DNA from 4 places in the Variovorax sp. GW823-FHT02B07 genome. Region 4 is predicted to be linked to each of the others. Evidence: predicted binding sites of a transcription regulator. Region 4 holds the regulator's gene; each other region holds the start of a gene.

Region 1 (4,516 bases), on a different contig from region 4:
TCGGACATGGCGGGGCTCCAGAAGTGAAAGACAAAAACGAAAAGGCGTCCGCACCGCGCAGGGGCTGCTCGTGAACGAGCCCTTGCGGGATGGGGACGCCTTTGTCCGGTTCGGTGGGCCGCACCCGCCGTTGGGTGCAACCTGCCTTTGAGACCTTGCGGTCCCGTGCCAAGGACTATGCAAGCGACGTGCCAGTTCGAACCCACCGTTGGGAGCTATGGAAAAGATAGCTGGCAGGGCGCGCCGGTGCAGGAGAAAGTTCCTGCTGGCTCGCTAACCCGGGCGACGCACAGTTGTTGTGCGCTGCACCAATCCAAGCGGCCCGGGTCAGCGCCGCGGTGCAGGCTCGAGCGGCAGGTAGTCGGCCATGGCCAGCATCGACTCGGCCACGTCGACGAGGCGGCGCTTCTGGTTCATGGCGGTCTGGCGCAGCATCTTGTGCGCCTCGGCCTCGCTCAGGCGCCGGTGCGCCATCAGCAGGCCCTTGGCGCGCTCGACGATCTTGCGTTCGTTGAGCGAGGCGCGCACGGTGTCGAGTTCGTCGCTCATGGCCTGCAGGCGCTGCGACTGTTCCTGGACCATGTCGAGCACCGAGCGCTCGAGGTGGCGCCCGAGCTGCGCCGGCGTGGCGTCCTGCGCCTGCTGGGCATCGTCGAAGAAGAGCGCGCCGCCGGCCTGCGGGGCCAGCGTGCCGAGCAGCTGCCGGTAGGCCGCCAGCTCGCTGCGCGCCTGGGCGGTCTTGTGGTCGCACAGCGCGCGCAGGTCGGCCGAGAGGCGGTTCTCGACCGTCTGCATGGCGTCGATGCGCCGCGTGCAGCAGTCGAACCAGGCCTGGCTCAGCAGTGCGTCGGCCGGCACCGAGGTGGCGCCCTTGCGGCGCAGGCGCTCGAGCTCGGCCAGCACGGCGTCCGATTGGCTGTCGTGCCAGAGCGTGCGCACCGCGTCGCCCGAGAAGTCGATGAACACTTGGAAGCAGCGCTCCTGCGACTCGATGAGGTGGCGCCACTGCTGGCGCTGCGCGTCGTCGCCCCGGCCCAGCGCGAGCGCGGCGGCGCCGAAGGCACGCTCCTGGCCGGCGAACTCCTTGCCCTGCATGAAGTTGAACATCGCCACCAGCAGGCGCGAGATCTCGGGGTCGGTGGCGCCGTCGGCCGCCTCGAACACCACCGCCAGCAGGCCGGCCACCAGCTTGGCGAAGGCGGCCACGGCCTGCGCCGGCTGGAGTTCGAGCGCGTCGATGCGCCGGCGCAGCGCGGGCAGGGCGTCCAGGCCGGGCAGCACCCAGGCGATGCGGCTGAACAGGCGCGCGCCGTGGCCGGCGCCCACCGCGCGGTGGTGCTCGGCCTCGAGCCGGTCGAAGCCGGCGCGCACCTGCTGCTCGAGCGCCAGGCATTCGGCGATCTGCGGGCCGCGCTGGTCGGCAAAGCGCCCGCCGTGCGAGGCCAGGAACACGTTCGACATGCCGCGCTCGCGCTGCAGCGCATGCACGAGCCGGCCGATGGCGCCGACCAGCTCGCTGGTGCGCGCGAGCTGGTCCAGCGCGTCGATCTCGCATCGGCGCGCGGCGATCAGGAAGCTCAGGCCGGAAGTCATTCGTGGGGGCGCGGAAGGGGCGCCTTCCGCTCGTGCAACTTCCGTGCCTTGCTTGCCCCTTCGCGGGCGCCGCCGGCGGGCGGCCCCTACACTCGGCGCCATGCTCTTGTTGGGAATCGAATCATCCTGCGACGAGACCGGCGTGGCGCTGGTCGAGTCGCACGGCGACGCGCTGCCGCTGCTGCGTTCGCACGCGCTGCACAGCCAGATCGCCATGCACCAGGCCTACGGCGGCGTGGTGCCCGAGCTGGCCAGCCGCGACCACATCCGCCGCGTGCTGCCGCTCACCGAAGCCGTGATGGCCGAGGCCGGGCGTTCGCTGGCCGAGATCGACGTGGTGGCCTACACGCGCGGCCCGGGTCTGGCCGGCGCGCTGCTCGTGGGCGCGGGCGTGGCCTGCGCACTGGGTGTGGCGCTGGGCAAGCCGGTGCTGGGTGTGCATCACCTGGAAGGGCATCTGTTGTCGCCGTTCCTGAGCGCCGACCCGCCCGAATTCCCGTTCGTGGCGCTGCTGGTGTCGGGCGGCCACACGCAGCTGATGCGGGTCGACGGCGTGGGCCGCTACGAACTGCTCGGCGAGACCATCGACGACGCGGCTGGCGAGGCCTTCGACAAGAGCGCCAAGCTCATGGGCCTGCCGTACCCCGGCGGCCCCTGGCTCGCGAAGCTGGCCGAAGGCGGCGACGCCGCAGCCTTCAAGCTGCCGCGCCCGCTGCTGCACAGCGGCGACCTCGACTTTTCGTTCGCAGGCCTGAAGACGGCTGTGCTCACGCAGGCCAAGAAGCTCGGCGACCAGCTCGAGGCGCGCAAGGCCGACCTCGCCGCCTCCACGCAGGCGGCCATCGTCGAGGTGCTGTTGAAGAAGTCGCTCGCGGCGCTGGACCAGACCGGCCTGAAGCGGCTGGTGGTCGCCGGCGGCGTGGGGGCCAACAAGAACCTGCGCGAGCAGCTGAACGCGGCCTGCGCCAAGCGCAAGGTGCGCGTGCACTACCCCGAGCTGCACCTGTGCACGGACAACGGCGCCATGATCGCCATGGCCGCCGCGATGCGGCTGCAGTCAGGCCTGTCGCAGGCCAGCGAGCGCTACGCCTTCGACGTCAAGCCGCGATGGCCGATGGCATCGCTGATGACGCCCGAGACGCCGCTGCCGGAAACCGTGTAGCCGGCTGCTGCCGTGCACGCCCCAGCGAGGGCAGCGGCAGCACGTCGAGCACGTTGCGCCACAGCTGGCGCCACTCGGGCCAGTCATGGCCGCCTTCGGTCGTGAACACGCGCCCCGGGGGCAGGGCGTCGGCCAGCAGCTTGTGGTTGCTGGCGAAGCGGTCGGCCAGGCCGAAACCCAGGTACAGCGGCGGCAGGTCCTGGGAAGGCTTCGGCGCCAGGTACTGCTGGAAGAAGGGCCAGAGCTTGCGGTCGGGTTCCTCGTCGGGCTGCGGCCCGGTGGGCGCCTGCCAGGCGCGCAGGCCGCCGGCCTTCTTGATTTCCGCACCGAGCACGCGGCGCCCGAGGTAGGGCGCCAGCGCCACGATGCCGTCCACCGAGCCCGGGCGCGCCAGTTCGTGGATCAGCGCGCCGAATCCGCCGATGGAAATGCCGACCAGCCAGATCGAGGTGTAGCCCTTGGCGCGCTGGGGCTCGATGACGTCGGCGTGCAGCCGCTCGCTGAGGGTCTGGTCGTAGTAGTAGGAGACGTCCGCATCGACCAGCAGTGCGTCGGCTGCGAGGTGCCGCTCGCGCACGGCGCTGATGAAGCCCTCGCGCTCGAACTCTTCGGGCTTGAGGTAGGCCCCTGGCAGGAAGATCAGGAGCGTGTCGGACCGTTCGTTGTCATTGGCTGACTGCAGGTGCGTTTTCATGGTGCCTTGAGGCACACCCGCTGTCCGCACCGCCCGGGAACTCGATGCGTTTACGAGATGCCCACGAAGAAGAAAGTACTAATAAATCGTCACATCATGTGACGTTATCCGGCACTATTGTGAATACGGCGCTTGTTTAAAGTCAAAACAAGCTGTCACTAACATTTTCTTCGTGGGGGCATCGCCGGGACTAGTTGATCTGCAAGTGCGAAACCTGGCTTGCGGGCACCAGCTTGCCGAGCTTCAGGGTCAGCACGCCGTTCTCCAGCTTGGCTTCGCTGGTGGCCAGGTCGATGGCTTGCGGCAGCTCGTAGGCGAGCTTGATCTGGCGCTTGGCTTCGGCCTTGCTTTCGATGCGGACCACGGCGCCTTCGATGGCCACCGACAGGTCTTCACGCGACAGGCCGGGCACGTCCAGCGACAGGGTCCAGCTCTTGTCGTCCTGCTCGACCAGGGGCGAGCGGCGGGCGCCGGCAAAAGCCTCGTTCACGAAGCGCTCGAAAGCGCGGTCGTGGGCACGGGGAGCGAAATGCGCGCTGCGGTGGGTGGGGGTGAAGAACATGGCGAAAACTCCTGGGTGAATGAACACAATGGGGACATGGAATGTGTGTCCCTTACACTGCGCGGCCTTTCCATCGTGAGTGCCGCTTGACACCTCATCTAGGCGCATCGGCACGCGTTTCAAGACAATGAAAACCCCCTTTATTTGGCGCCGCCAGGCCTTGAAATTCGCAGCGGCGGCGCTATGCGCGACCCCGTTCGCCGGCCTGGCCCAGGCCCCGCAACCCGCCCCCATCCGGCTGGCACTCATCGAGAGCATGAGCGGCCCCTTCGCCAACACCGGCGAGGCCGTGTTCCGCAACCTGCAGTGGGCCGTGGAGCGCGTGAACGCGCGCGGCGGCGTGAAGCTGGCCGGCGGCGCGCGGCCGCTGCAACTGGACCGCTACGACAGCAAGGGCCAGAACGAAGAGGCGCTGTCGGCGCTGCGCGCGGCCATGGACGACGGCACCCGCATCGTGCTGCAGGGCAACTCGTCGGTGACGGCCGCGGCGCTGATCGACGCCATC
Region 2 (4,516 bases), on a different contig from region 4:
GTCTTCCATGCGCCCGAGCACCACCACTGGCCAGGCCAGCGTCTGCGACAGGCCCACGTGCGCCACTGCCTTGTCGGCCGCCGCGCGGTAGCCGCGCTGGAGCACCGACAGCGAGGTGCCGAGCCGCATCAGTGCGTGTTCGCGCAACGGGGAGATGGGTTCGGTATCGGCCACGGCGTTATCAATTAGTTAGCTTGCTAACAATTGTACGGGTTTCTACCGAGTCTTGCACGCGGCCGCGCACGACGTCAGCACGCGGCCCAGGGAAAAGGGGGAAGGGAAAGAAAAGTGTGAAGCTCGCCGATAAGCCGGATTCTGTGCACCGGGGCCCTCTTGCGAAGACCCCGGCGTGACCGCCATTACTCTGGGCCGTTTGTCGCCAAACGGCTCGATGCCACCTACCCGCCAGCTCAGCGGAACCACCTCAATACTGGCCTACTTGGTGTTGCTGCGCGCAGAGATTGCCCGTTTCACCCGAACTGAATCGGCTCGTCTCTGTTGCTCTGATCCTCACCTCACGGTGGAGAGTCGTTAACTCCTGCGCTGTCCTGTGCAGTCCGGACGTTCCTCCAGTGCGATCTTTCGACCCGATGCTGTTGCCCGAGGGCAGAGCATCGTCCCTTTCGGGCTTGCACCAGCGGCGGTCTGGCGTGCTTCACCTCTCGATTATCGCCCGCCCCATCAATGACCCTTCAAGCGGTGTCGCGCGCCGACCTTCAACCGAGCGTTTCGCTGTCGCCGGCCTGCACCAGGCCCAGCTTGCGCAACGTCCGGTGGAAGTTGCTGCGGTCGATGCCGGCCTCGCGCGCGGCGCTGGCCACGCGGCCGCCGTGGCGGGCGAGCAGTTCCAAGAGCCAGGCCCGCTGGAAGGCCTCGGTCGCCTCGCGCAGCGTGCCGCCCGCGATGGCAGGCCCCGCGTGTTCGTTCGCCGGCGCCTGCACGGGCGCTGCCACGGCGCTCCCCACGGCAGCGCTGTCCAGCGCCAGGTGATGCGGTTCGATGGCCGTCCAGCGCGAACCGCGCGGCTGTTCCCTGAACGCCCGCAGCGAGGCGCGGCTGATCACATGCTCGAGCTCGCGCACGTTGCCCGGCCAGCCGTGCGTCAGCATGGCGGCCTTCGACGCCGGCGAGAGCCGCAGGTTGCGCGCGCCCAGCCGGTGCTGGTTCTCCTCGAGAAAGCTGCCGGCGAGCACGAGCACGTCGCGCCCCCGTTCGCGCAGCGGCGCGACGACGAGCGGATAGACCGACAGCCGGTGGTACAGGTCGGCGCGAAAGCGCCCCTGCGCGATCGCGGCGGGCAGGTCGCGGTTGGTGGCCGCGATCACGCGCACATCGACCTTGCGCATGCGGTCGCTGCCGGGTCGCTGCACCTCGCCGCTTTGCAGCACGCGCAGCAGCTTGGCCTGCACGCTCAGCGGCAGCTCTCCGACCTCGTCGAGAAAGAGCGTGCCGCCATCGGCGATCTCGAACTTGCCGTCGCGGTCCTGCACGGCGCCGGTGAACGCGCCGCGCTTGTGGCCGAAGAGTTCGCTGTCGGCCAGCGACTCGGGCAGCGCCGCGCAGTTGACCTGCACGAGCGGCTGCTCGCTGCGACGCGAGCGCGCGTGCAGGCGCTGCGCGACCAGGTCCTTGCCGACGCCGGTTTCGCCGAGCAGCAGCACCGTGAGGTCGGACACGGCGACGGTGTCGATCTCGTGGCACAGCTGCTTCATCGCCGGGCTGCTGCCCAGCAGCTCGCGCGGCGCGCCACGCCCTGCGCGCAACGCCTGCGCGACGGCCTGTTCGCGCACCGCGCGCGCCTGCATCTCGCGGATCGTGTGGGCGGCCTCGATGCCGGTTTCAACGAGGGCGATCAGTGCCTCCATCTGCGCCGGGCCCACGGCATCGAAGGCGTGCGGCTCCAGGGCGTCCAGCGTGAGCAGGCCCCAGACGGCGCCGCGCAGGCGCAGCGGCGCGCCCATGCAGTCGTGCACCGGCAGGATGCCCGGCTGGCCGGCAACGAGGCCGTCGTACGGGTCAGGCAGGTTGCTGTCGTGCGCGAAGCGCAGGCCCCGTTCGCTGTCGAGCAGGCGCGCGAAGCGCGGATGAGCGGCGACGGGAAACTGGCGTCCGAGGGTTTCATCGCTCAGGCCGTCGACCGCGACGGGCTTCAGCACGTCGACGTCGAGCTGCAGCAGCGCGGCGGCATCGCAGCGGACCAGTCCGCGCGCGGCGGCGAGCAGCGACCGGTAGCGGGCGGACTCGGCTTCGGGCTCGGGCTCAGGTGGTGAGGCCTCGGTGGTCGAATCGACACGCAATGTGGTCATAAGTACAACGCAGAAGTTGTTGCGAATTTGACCACGCCCGATAAATCCCCAATGGCGTCAAGCACTTGCAGAGGCCTTCCGGCTGGCACGGATCGTGAGATGACACAGGCATCTCCAACCGAAGGACCGCAAGACCATGCACCCGCAAACCATCGCCATCGTCAAGTCCACCGTGCCCGCGCTCCAGGCCCACGGCGAGGCCATCACCAGCCACTTCTACAAGATCATGTTCGAGGGCCATCCGCAGGTGAAGGCCTTCTTCAACGAGGCGCACCAGGCCGCCGGCACGCAGGCGCGTGCGCTGGCGGGGGCGGTCATCGCGTACGGCGCGCACATCGACCGGCTCGAAGCGATCGCCGGCGCCCTGCCCCGCATCATCCAGAAGCACGCCGCGCTGGGCGTGCTGCCGGAGCACTATCCGATCGTCGGCCACTACCTGCTGCGCGCCGTGAAGGAGGTGCTCGGCGATGCCGCGACCGACGAGGTGATCGCCGCGTGGGGCGAGGCCTACGAATCGCTGGCGGGCCTGCTCATCGCCGCGGAAGAAGCCGTCTACAGCGCCAACGCGGCGCAACCCGGCGGATGGCGCGGCACGCGCGAATTCCGCGTGGCCCGGCGCGAGGACGAGAGCGAGGTCATCACCTCGTTCTACCTGGAGCCCGTGGACGGCGGCGCGCTGCTGGCGTTCTCGCCGGGGCAGTACCTCACGCTGGTGCTGGAGATCGACGGCCAGCCGGTGCGCCGCAACTACTCGCTGTCCGACGCGCCGGGCAAGCCGTGGTACCGCATCAGCGTGAAGAAGGAAGAAGGCGGCCGCGCCTCGAACTGGCTGCACGCGGCCGCCGCGGTCGGCACGCGGCTGCAGGTGCAGGCGCCGTGCGGCGACTTCGTGCTGCAGCCCGCGGGCGAGCAGGCGCGTCCCCTCGTGCTGGTGACGGGCGGCGTGGGCATCACGCCCGCGATGAGCATGCTCGAATCGGTGGCGCACACGGGCCGGCCGGTGCACTTCGTCCACGCGGCGCGGCACGGCGGCGCGCATGCGTTCCGCGCCCGCGTCGACGCGCTCGCGCAGCGGCATGCGAACGTGAAGCCGCTGTATGTCTACGACGCGCCGCGCGACACCGACACGCCGCACGCGACCGGCTTCGTCACCCGCGAGCTGCTGGCCGGGCTGCTGCCGGAAGACCGCGACGTCGACCTGTACTTTCTCGGGCCGAAGCCCTTCATGCAGGCGGTGTATGCGAACGGGCTGGCGCTCGGCGTGCCGAAGCAGCAGCTTCGCTACGAGTTCTTCGGGCCGCTGGAAGCCCTGGAGGCCTGAACCGCAACGGCCTGCCATCCCCTCGTGCTGAAACGGTCGCGGGCCGGATGCAACCCGGCCCGGGGGGCGCCACAATGCGCGCTGACCATCCGACCCTCGCACCCAAGGAGATTCCATGAAGGCCCAGAACATCCTCCAGACCATCGGCAACACGCCGCACATCCGCATCAACCGCCTGTTCGGCCATGCGAAGCAGCAGGTCTGGATCAAGTCGGAGCGCGCCAACCCCGGCGGCTCGATCAAGGACCGCATCGCGCTGTCGATGGTGGAAGACGCCGAGAAGAGCGGCGCGCTCAAGCCCGGCGGCACCATCGTCGAGCCCACCTCGGGCAACACCGGCATCGGCCTGGCGATGGTCGCGGCCGTCAAGGGCTACAAGCTGATCCTGGTGATGCCCGACAGCATGTCGGTGGAGCGCCGTCGCCTCATGCTGGCCTACGGCGCCACCTTCGACCTCACGCCGCGCGCCAACGGCATGAAGGGCTCCATCGCCCGCGCCGAGGAAATCGTGGCCGGCACGCCGGGCGCGTGGATGCCGCAGCAGTTCAACAACCCCGCCAACGTCGACGTGCACGTGCGCACCACGGCCGAAGAGATCGCGGCTGACTTTCCCGAGGGCATCGACGTGCTCATCACCGGCGTGGGCACGGGCGGCCACATCACGGGCGTGGCGAAGGTGCTCAAGAAGAAGTGGCCCAAGCTGCAGGTGTTCGCGGTGGAGCCGGTGGCTTCGCCCGTGATCTCGGGCGGCGCGCCGGCACCCCACCCCATCCAGGGCATCGGCGCGGGCTTCATCCCGAAGAACCTGGACACCTCGCTGCTGGACGGCGTGCTGCAGGTCGACGCCGAACCCGCGCGCGAAATGGCACGCCGCTGCGCGGTCGAGGAA
Region 3 (4,516 bases), on a different contig from region 4:
CGCGGTTGAGGTTGTGCACCAGCTGGCGGCTGTCGAAAGGCAGCGCCTCGTTGAAGGACTCGTAGGCCGCCACATTGGCAAAGCTGACGGTGAGCGTGCCGATCTTCGGGCGCACGCCGGTGTCGAGCAGGTGCGTGGCGGCGGTCATGCCGCAGATCTCGTTGCCGTGCGTCAGCGCGTTGATCAGCACGTGCGGGCCGGGCTTGCCGGACTCGAAGCGGTGCACGTAGTCGATGCCGACGTTGCCCTCGCGGTAGGCGGACAGGTCGCGGGGGAGGACTTCGAGGGCGGGGGGCAATTGGGTCATGGGGTGGTGAACAGGTGGGATCGGGGGCCGCCGGCAAGTTTGCTACAGCTGGCAAATTCGTGCCGTGCGCCGCAAATCCCCCGATGCGGCTCATGTCCTGAGCCGCAACGCCCTCACCAGTTCACTTCCCGCTCCGGCGTCGCCGAAATGTGGTGGATCGACAGATCCGCCCCGTCGTACTCCTCTTCCTGCGACAGCCGCAACCCCATGGTCGCCTTGAGCACGCCGTACACCACCGCGCCACCGATCAGCGCCCAGACCACACCGAGCAAGGTGCCGATGAGCTGCGCCCACAGGTTCACGCCGCCGATGCCGCCGAGCGCCTGCGTGCCGAAGATGCCGGCCGCGATGCCGCCCCAGGTGCCGCACAGGCCGTGCAGCGGCCACACGCCGAGCACGTCGTCGATCTTCCATTTGTTCTGGGTGCGGGTGAACATGAAGACGAAGATGGCGCCGGCCACGCCGCCCGCCACGAGCGCGCCCAGCGGGTGCATGAGGTCGGAGCCGGCGCACACGGCCACGAGGCCGGCGAGCGGGCCGTTGTAGACGAAGCCGGGGTCGTTCTTGCCCATGGCCAGCGCCACCAGCGTGCCGCCGACCATCGCCATCAGCGAGTTGACGGCGACCAGGCCCGAGATCTTGTCGATGCTCTGTGCGCTCATCACGTTGAAGCCGAACCAGCCCACGCACAGCACCCACGCGCCCAGCGCCAGGAACGGGATGTTCGACGGCGGGTGTGCGCTGAGCGAGCCGTCGCCGCGGTAGCGGTTGCGGCGAGCGCCCAGCAGCAGCACGGCCGGCAGCGCGAGCCAGCCGCCCACGGCGTGCACGACGACCGAGCCGGCGAAGTCATGGAACTCGTGGCCGGTGACCGAGGCGATCCAGCCCTGGATGCCGAAGGCCTTGTTCCAGGCGATGCCCTCGTACAGCGGGTAGACGAAACCGACGATCACCGCGGTGGCGATCAGCTGCGGCCAGAACTTGGCGCGCTCGGCGATGCCGCCCGAGATGATGGCGGGGATGGCCGCCGCGAAGGTCAGCAGGAAGAAGAACTTCACCAGCTCGTAGCCGCTTCTTGCCGACAGTTCGGTGGCGCTGACGAAGAAATGCGTGCCGTAGGCCACGCCGTAGCCCACCAGGAAGTACACGATGGTCGACACCGAGAAGTCGACCAGGATCTTGACCAGCGCATTGACCTGGTTCTTCTTGCGCACGGTGCCCAGTTCCAGGAAGGCAAAGCCGGCATGCATGGCCAGGACCATGATGGCGCCGAGAAGGATGAACAGCGCATCTGCGCCCTGTTTGAGTGCGTCCATGAGAGCTTCTTGCAGGTTTTTGGTTTGATTTGGTGCGTCGCACCCGAACGGATCGGGGCGCCGGCGCAGGAAAGCAAAAATGGTGCCCGAAGGCTCTTTGATGGTGCGAAACGACCCAAGAGTGGGCTGATTTCGCGGGGCACGCACCGGATCGGAACGCGCCGCCGAAGCGTTGCTCGGCCCGCTCAGCCTGCGCCGCCGCGCAGCGCGTCGCGATACCGCCGGCTGCAGGGCACGCTCGTGCCGTCGTGCATGTGCAGCCGGGCGTCGCCGCCGTCCAGCGGCTCGATCTCCTTGATGCGGCCCAGGTTCACGGCGTGGCTGCGGTGCACGCGCACGAAGGTGGCAGGGTCGAGCTGGGTCAGGAAGTCTGTGAGCGTGGCGCGCAGCAGGTAGTCGTGGCCGTTGACGTGCAGGCCGACGTAGTTGCCCTCGGCCTGCAGCCAGTCGATGTCGGTGGCGGCGATGAGGAATTCGCGGCGCAGCTTGCGCACGAGGAAGCGTTCGGGGCGGGCCGGCGGTGGGGCTGCCGGCGGGGGCACGTCCTGCACGGAGGGTTCGAAACCCTCCGGTTCCGCCAGCGCCTCGGGCACCGGCGCCACGCCCTCTTCCGGCAGATCGAGCACGCGCGCCTCGCCCTGCAGCCGCAGCATGAAGAGCCGGTAGGCCCACACGCCGAAGACCATCGTGGCGTAGACGCGCACGTCCTTCAGGTACTCGTAGCCCCATCGCCCCATGGCGCCGGCGAAATCGTAGGGCTCGCCGGCCACCGCGTACACCGCGGCACGCAGCCCGAACATCGCCGCGACGTGCGCCAGGCTCAGGAGCACGCTGGCCACCAGATGCCCGGCGAGAAAACGCACCCAGTGGTCGCGCGCCAGCGGCGACAGCCGGCGCTCCACGGCCACCAGCACCGGCACCAGCGCCAGCAGCGCGATGTGGCTCGACACCTCCCAGGTAATGACCTCCCAGTTCGCGCGCGGCACGGCGCGGCTGCGGGCGTCGATGAGCGCGACCACGGTGCTGATCGCGGCGTGCACCGTCATCAGCACGATCCAGAAGCCGACCTCGACGTACCGCCGGATCGGTTCGTAGCGCTCGTACAGGTTCTTGTGCGGCTCGCTCATGCGGGGATTCTCGCGAACCGGGGGCCGGATTTCGTCCCTGGGGGCCACCGTTCGTCACAAATCCGGAGCGATCCGTCCCGGCGATGGCCCCGGGGACGGGCGCGGGGGCCACGATGGCCGCCGTTTCTTCGTTCCAGGAGCCCGCCATGCCCTCCGATTCCGTTTCGGCCCTCGCGCCGCAGCGCCGCCACGACATCGACGCCCTGCGCGCCCTCGCCTTCCTGCTCGTCATCCTCTACCACGTGGGCATGTACTACGTGGCCGACTGGCCCTGGCACCTGAAGAGCCCGCACGCGTCCGAGTGGCTGCCGTGGCCGATGCGGGTGCTGAACCTGTGGCGCATGGACCTGGTCTTCCTGATCTCGGGCGTGTCGCTCGGTTTCCTGAGCCGGGGCCAGGGCACCTGGGGCCTGCTGCGCAGCCGGGGCCTGCGGCTGATGCTGCCGCTGGCCTTCGGCATGGCGGTGGTCGTGCCCTACCAGGCCTATGCCGAGGGCGTGGCGCGCGGGCTGGTGGCGCCGGGCTTCGGCACCTTCCTGCTGCGCTACCTGTCGATGGACGCGCCGTGGCCCAAGGGCGCGTTCGCGGGGGCGGAGTTCGGCATCACCTGGAACCACCTCTGGTACCTGCCCTACCTGTTCGTCTACACGGCACTGGTCGCGCTGACGCTGCCGCTGTGGCGCTCGGCGGCCGGCCAGTGGGTGCGGCAGCGCTTCAACGGATTGCGCGGCTGGCAGCTGCTGGTGCTGCCGGCGCTGCCGCTGCTGGCGTGGACGGTGCTGCTGGCGCGGCACTTCCCGGCCACGCACAACCTGGTGTGGGACTTCCACCTGCACAGCATCTACTTCACCGTCTTCCTCTACGGCTACTGGATGGGCGTGGACACGGGCATCTGGTGCGAACTCGAACGGCTGCGCCGCGTGTCGCTGCTGCTGGCGGTGGTGGCGATCGGCGCGTTCATCGCGCTGCGCGTCGGGGCCGTCGTTGCACCCAAGGGGCTGCTGATGGACGTGCTGCGCACGGCCTACCTGTGGCTCGCGGTCGCCACGATCCTGGGCCATGGCCATCGCCACCTGAACCGCCCCTGGCCGTGGCTGCGCTGGGCCAACGAATCGGTCTACCCCTGGTACATGCTGCACCAGACGCTGATCGTCGCGGGGGTGGCGCTGCTGGTGCCGCTGGCGCTGGGCCCGGTGTGGGAGCCCGTGGCGCTGGTCGCCGTGACCATCGTCGGCTGCTGGCTATTGACCGACGGGCTGATCCGCCGCATCGGCTGGTTGCGCCCGCTGTTCGGACTGAAGCGCAAGCCCGAGCCGGTGATGGTTATGCCGCCTGCTTCGGCTTCGGCGTCGTCGACGCCTCGTCCACCGGCACCAGGATGGCGTTCGCCGTCGCCACGAGCTTGAGCTTGTCTTCGCCTTGGCCTTCAGGCTGCGCGAACAGCTCGGCCCCGACGAACACCTGCTTGCGCCCCGCCTTCACCACGCGCCCGCGCGCCACGAAGGCCTCGCCAATGGCGGGCGAGATGCAGTTGATGGAGAAATGCGAGGCCAGCACGCGGCCCGCCACGGTGGCGGCCGCGAAGCCGCTCACGGTGTCGAGCAGCGCGGCAATCATCCCCGCGTGCAGGAAGCCGGTGTACTGGCCCATGTCTTCCTCGCGCCATTTCATGCGCAGTTCGGCCTGCCCGTCGGCGGCCTGGGTGACGTCGAAGCCGGCCCAGCGGTTGAAGGCGACCGAACGGTTGATGGCCTGGATCGTGTCGA
Region 4 (4,516 bases):
GCAACGACACCTACACCGTCAACGGCTCCCTCGTGCCGCCGAACGCCGGCGTCTCGGCGGGCGGTGGCGGTCGCGTGAAGGCCATCCTCACGCCGAAGGCCGCCGCGGCCCCGGCGGCGGGCGGTTCCGCACCGGCAGCCGGCGGCAAGAAGCCTGTGGCCCCGGCACCCACCCCCGCGCCCGGCGCCGGGCTGCGCCCGAGCACCACGCTGGGCGGCACCGAAGGGGAAGGGCGCAAGTGATCGAAACCGCAGGAACCCAGACCGCCGACGGCATTCCGGGCAGCCGCCTCGTGGCGCGCGGCCTCAAGAAGAGCTACGGCAGCCGCACGGTCGTCAAAGACGTCTCGCTCGACGTGCAAAAGGGCGAGGTCGTCGGACTGCTCGGCCCCAACGGCGCGGGCAAGACCACCTCGTTCTACATGATCGTCGGGCTGGTGCGCGCCGACGCCGGCGAGATCACCATCGACGGCGAGCCCATCGCCCACATGCCCATTCACCGCCGCGCGCGCATGGGCCTGAGCTACCTGCCGCAGGAAGCCTCGATCTTCCGCAAGCTCACGGTCGAGGAAAACGTGCGCGCCGTGCTCGAGCTGCAGCGCGAGCCCGACGCCAACGGCCGCATGATGCCGCTGACCAAGCAGCACACCGAAGAGCGCCTGGCCGATCTGCTGGCCGACCTGCGCGTGGACCACCTGCGCGACTCGCCCGCGCTCGCGCTGTCGGGCGGCGAGCGCCGCCGCGTTGAAATTGCACGCGCGCTGGCCACCCAGCCGCGCTTCATCCTGCTGGATGAGCCCTTCGCCGGCATCGACCCGATCGCCGTGATCGAGATCCAGCGGATCATCAGTTTCCTGAAAGAGCGCGGCATCGGCGTGCTCATCACTGACCACAACGTGCGTGAAACGCTGGGCATCTGCGATCACGCGTTCATCATCAGCGACGGGCACGTGCTGGCACAAGGCACACCCTCGGAGATCGTCGACAACGCCGAGGTACGCAGGGTGTACCTGGGCGAGCACTTCCGCATGTAAGGGAGGGTCGGGTCTCCATGAAGCAAGGGCTGTCCCTTCGCGTCTCGCAGCATCTGGCGCTGACGCCACAGCTGCAGCAGTCCATTCGCCTGCTCCAGCTCTCCACGCTCGAACTGAGCCAGGAGGTCGAGCAGATGCTGGACGAGAACCCGTTCCTCGAACGCACCGCGGAAGAAGCGGCGCGCGAGGAGTTCGGGCTGGACACGGCCGACGCGCCGGTGCCGCGCGACGACGCGGGCGAGGGTGAGGCCGAGTTCACGCCGTCCGCCGCCAGCACGTCCTCCACCTCCAGCGACACCACCACCTCGACCCCCGACACCGACGGCCCCGCCGCCGAGATCGCCGAGCGCGAGCCCGACTGGGAAGGCGACGGCACCGTCGACATGGCGCCCGACGACAGCGAGTGGGGCAGCGACGCACCCGCGCGCCAGAACAACCTGGGCGACGACGAGCGTGCCGACGCCACCGAACTCGCGCGCAGCCAGGAGTCGCTGCAGTCCTTCCTGCACCGCCAGGCGCTGAGCCTGCGGCTCAATGAGAACGACTGCGCCGCGCTGCGCTTCCTGATCGAATCGCTCAACGACGACGGCTACCTCGAAGACTCGCTGCCCGCGCTGGCCTCGGGCCTGGCGGGCGACGACAACGACCAGTTCGACGACCTTGTGCACCACTTCCAGGTGGCGCTGGGCCTGCTGCAGAGCCTGGAGCCGGTGGGCGTCGGCGCGCGCGATCTCGGCGAATGCCTGAGCATCCAGCTGAAGGCGCTCGCCAGCGAAGACGAGACCGAGGCCGAAGCGCTCATCCGCAAGACCGCCATCGCGATCTGCAAACAGCCCATGGAGCTGCTCGCGCGGCGCGACTTCAAGCGCCTGGCCACGCTCACGCGCACCAACGAAGACCTGGTGCGCTCGGCGCTGCAGGTCATTGCGCGCCTCGAACCCAAGCCGGGCCGCCGCTTCGTCGACGTCGAGCGCAACATCGTCATCCCCGACGTGATCGTCACCAAGACCGGGCGCGGCACGAACGTGAAGTTCCGCGTCATGCTCAACCCCGAAGTCATGCCGCGCCTGCGCGTGCACGACATCTACGCCGGCGCGCTCAAGTCGCACAAGGGCGAGGGCAGCCAGGCGCTGTCGCAGCGGCTGCAGGAGGCGCGCTGGTTCATCAAGAACATCCAGCAGCGCTTCGACACCATCCTGCGCGTGAGCAACGCCATCGTCGAGCGCCAGAAGAGCTACTTCGTGCACGGCGAGCTGGCCATGCGCCCGCTGGTGCTGCGCGAGATCGCCGACGAGTTGGGCCTGCACGAGTCGACCATCTCGCGCGTGACCACCGCCAAGTACATGGCCACGCCGTTCGGCACCGTCGAGCTCAAGTACTTCTTCGGCTCGGCGCTGGGCACCGAGACCGGCGGCAACGCGTCGAGCACCGCGGTGCGCGCGCTGATCAAGCAGTTCGTGAGTTCCGAGAGCATCAAGAAGCCGCTGTCCGACAGCCAGATCTCCGAGATGCTGAAAGAGCAGGGCATCGAGTGCGCGCGCCGCACCGTCGCCAAGTACCGCGAGGCGCTGCGCATCGCGCCCGCCAACCTGCGCAAGGCCCTGTAGAAAGCCCACGATGACCCGTCGCCTGCTGTCACGCTGGGGGCATTGGGTCTTCGCCCTCGTGGCGGCATCACTGTTCGCCGGCTGCGCCACCTTGCCCGACGAGGCACCGCGCCCGCCCACCAAGGCCATCGCCGTCTCGGCCGACACCGCGCTCGGCAAGATCGCGCTGGCCTCGCAGCCCGACCCCGACCTCAGCGGCTTTCGCCTCATGCCCGGCGGCGACTTCGCCTTCGACACGCGGCTGCAGCTGGCGCGCCGCGCGCAGCGCACGCTCGACGTGCAGTACTACCAGATCGAGAACGACGAGACCGGCCGCTACCTGCTGCGCACCCTGCGCGATGCGGCCCAGCGCGGCGTGCGGGTGCGCTTGTTGATGGACGACCTCTACACCTCCGGCGAAGACGAGCTGCTGCTCGGCCTGGCCGCCACGCCGAACGTGGAGCTGCGCCTGTTCAACCCGTTCCCGGCCGGGCGCGGCAGCCTGCTCAAGCGCTTCACCGCGTCGCTGTTCGACTTCAGCCGCGTCAACCGCCGCATGCACAACAAGCTCTTCATCGCCGACGGCGCGATGGCGGTGGCGGGCGGGCGCAACATCGGCAACCAGTACTTCCGCCGCACCACCGGCCCGAACTTCATCGACCTCGACACCTTCGTCACGGGCGCGCTGATCCCGCGCCTGGGCGTGCTGTTCGACCAGTACTGGAACAGCCCGCACGTGCGCCCGATCGGCGCGGTCGTGCACACCGACCTGCCGCGCGAAGAACTGCAGCGCCGCTTCGACGCCGCCACCGGCCCCGACACCACGCCGCCGCCGCCCAGGCCCGCGCCCAACGACCTGCTCGGCTACAGCCCGGTGGCCGACGACCTCGACGCCGGCAAGCTCGGCCTGATCTGGACCACCGCCGAGGCCTACGCCGATTCCCCCGACCGCGTGATCGGCAAGACCGCGTCGTACGGCGGCGTGCCGCTGCTCGACGTGGACAGCGTGCGCTACAACGTGGTCGAGCAGATGCGCCGCGCGCGCAGCGAGGTGACGCTGGTCTCGCCCTACCTGATCCCGGGCGCGTCGGGGCTGGAGGTGATGCGCGAGATCCGCGGGCGCAACGTGAAGATCAGCGTGGTCACCAACTCGCTCGCCGCCACCGACGAACCGCTCGTGCACACCGCCTACCGCCGCTACCGCGCCGACATGCTGGCGCTGGGCGCCGAGCTGCACGAGCTGAGTTCCGCGCGCACGCGGCGCAGCGTGCGCCTCGGCCTGTTCGGCACGTCGGTGGGCCGGCTGCACGCCAAGTCGGCGGTGATCGACCAGCGCATCCTGTTCGTCGGCTCGATGAATTTCGATCCGCGCTCCGAGATTCACAACACCGAGATCGGCCTGTTCATCCGCAGCCCCGAGATGGCGCAGCAGACCCTGAAGCTGCTCGACGTGCTCAAGCAGCAGGGCGCCTACCGGCTGCGTTTTGCCGAAGGCGCCGATGCGGGCGCAGTCGGCTCGCGGCGCATCGAATGGGTCAGCGAGGAAGGCGGCAAGACCACCGTGCTGCACGAAGAGCCCGACTCGGGCTTCTGGGACCGCACCATGCTCGAACTGCTGTCGCCGCTCACGCCCGAGAGCTTGCTGTAGCGCAGCGATGCTTCGCGAAAGGCTTTGCAAGCATGGCGCTGCCGCAGATGGTCGCCGGCGGCGAGCCTCAACGCGGGAGCGGTGGCTTTTCGGGAGTCGCGCAGGTCATTTGAGACTTCGGGACACGAAATCTCGTCTCGACCGTATCGAACCAGGCCATGTAAGAGCGCACGGAGTGTTCGTCGATCTCAAGAATCTCATCGCAGAATGAAAAGCCGGGCCCAATGATCGGGTTGCTGCTCGCCGTGA

The links. The regulator sigma-54, encoded in region 4, starts transcription at its own class of promoters, with help from an activator protein. The targets are predictions, from matches to a motif close to TGGCANGNAANCTGCTTT.
Region 1: AC1RGU_RS14095 (nitrate regulatory protein) is a predicted target of sigma-54. The motif match lies at 1,625-1,642, and genes of this name have one in related genera.
Region 2: hmpA (NO-inducible flavohemoprotein) is a predicted target of sigma-54. The motif match lies at 2,390-2,407, and genes of this name have one in related genera.
Region 3: AC1RGU_RS13445 (ammonium transporter) is a predicted target of sigma-54. The motif match lies at 1,694-1,711, and genes of this name have one in related genera.

Annotation. Positions count from the first base shown of each region.
Region 1 is NZ_JBXAJX010000002.1:627,379-631,894, forward strand. Features, by position in the region: gene AC1RGU_RS14090 (CmpA/NrtA family ABC transporter substrate-binding protein) at 1-8, opposite strand, end outside; gene AC1RGU_RS14095 (nitrate regulatory protein) at 328-1,593, opposite strand; gene tsaD (tRNA (adenosine(37)-N6)-threonylcarbamoyltransferase complex transferase subunit TsaD) at 1,694-2,755, shown strand; gene AC1RGU_RS14105 (alpha/beta hydrolase) at 2,691-3,449, opposite strand; gene AC1RGU_RS14110 (Hsp20/alpha crystallin family protein) at 3,640-4,011, opposite strand; gene AC1RGU_RS14115 (branched-chain amino acid ABC transporter substrate-binding protein) at 4,139-4,516, shown strand, end outside.
Region 2 is NZ_JBXAJX010000004.1:138,166-142,681, reverse strand. Features, by position in the region: gene AC1RGU_RS21500 (MarR family winged helix-turn-helix transcriptional regulator) at 1-129, opposite strand, end outside; RNA gene rnpB (RNase P RNA component class A) at 289-657, opposite strand; gene norR (nitric oxide reductase transcriptional regulator NorR) at 717-2,306, opposite strand; gene hmpA (NO-inducible flavohemoprotein) at 2,443-3,627, shown strand; gene cysK (cysteine synthase A) at 3,743-4,516, shown strand, end outside.
Region 3 is NZ_JBXAJX010000002.1:465,305-469,820, reverse strand. Features, by position in the region: gene AC1RGU_RS13450 (M14 family metallopeptidase) at 1-307, opposite strand, end outside; gene AC1RGU_RS13445 (ammonium transporter) at 421-1,623, opposite strand; gene AC1RGU_RS13440 (LytTR family DNA-binding domain-containing protein) at 1,809-2,750, opposite strand; gene AC1RGU_RS13435 (acyltransferase family protein) at 2,897-4,156, shown strand; gene AC1RGU_RS13430 (PaaI family thioesterase) at 4,074-4,516, opposite strand, start outside.
Region 4 is NZ_JBXAJX010000006.1:170,019-174,534, forward strand. Features, by position in the region: gene lptA (lipopolysaccharide transport periplasmic protein LptA) at 1-242, shown strand, start outside; gene lptB (LPS export ABC transporter ATP-binding protein) at 239-1,033, shown strand; gene rpoN (RNA polymerase factor sigma-54) at 1,051-2,640, shown strand; gene AC1RGU_RS25870 (phospholipase D family protein) at 2,651-4,267, shown strand; gene AC1RGU_RS25875 (hypothetical protein) at 4,335-4,516, opposite strand, start outside.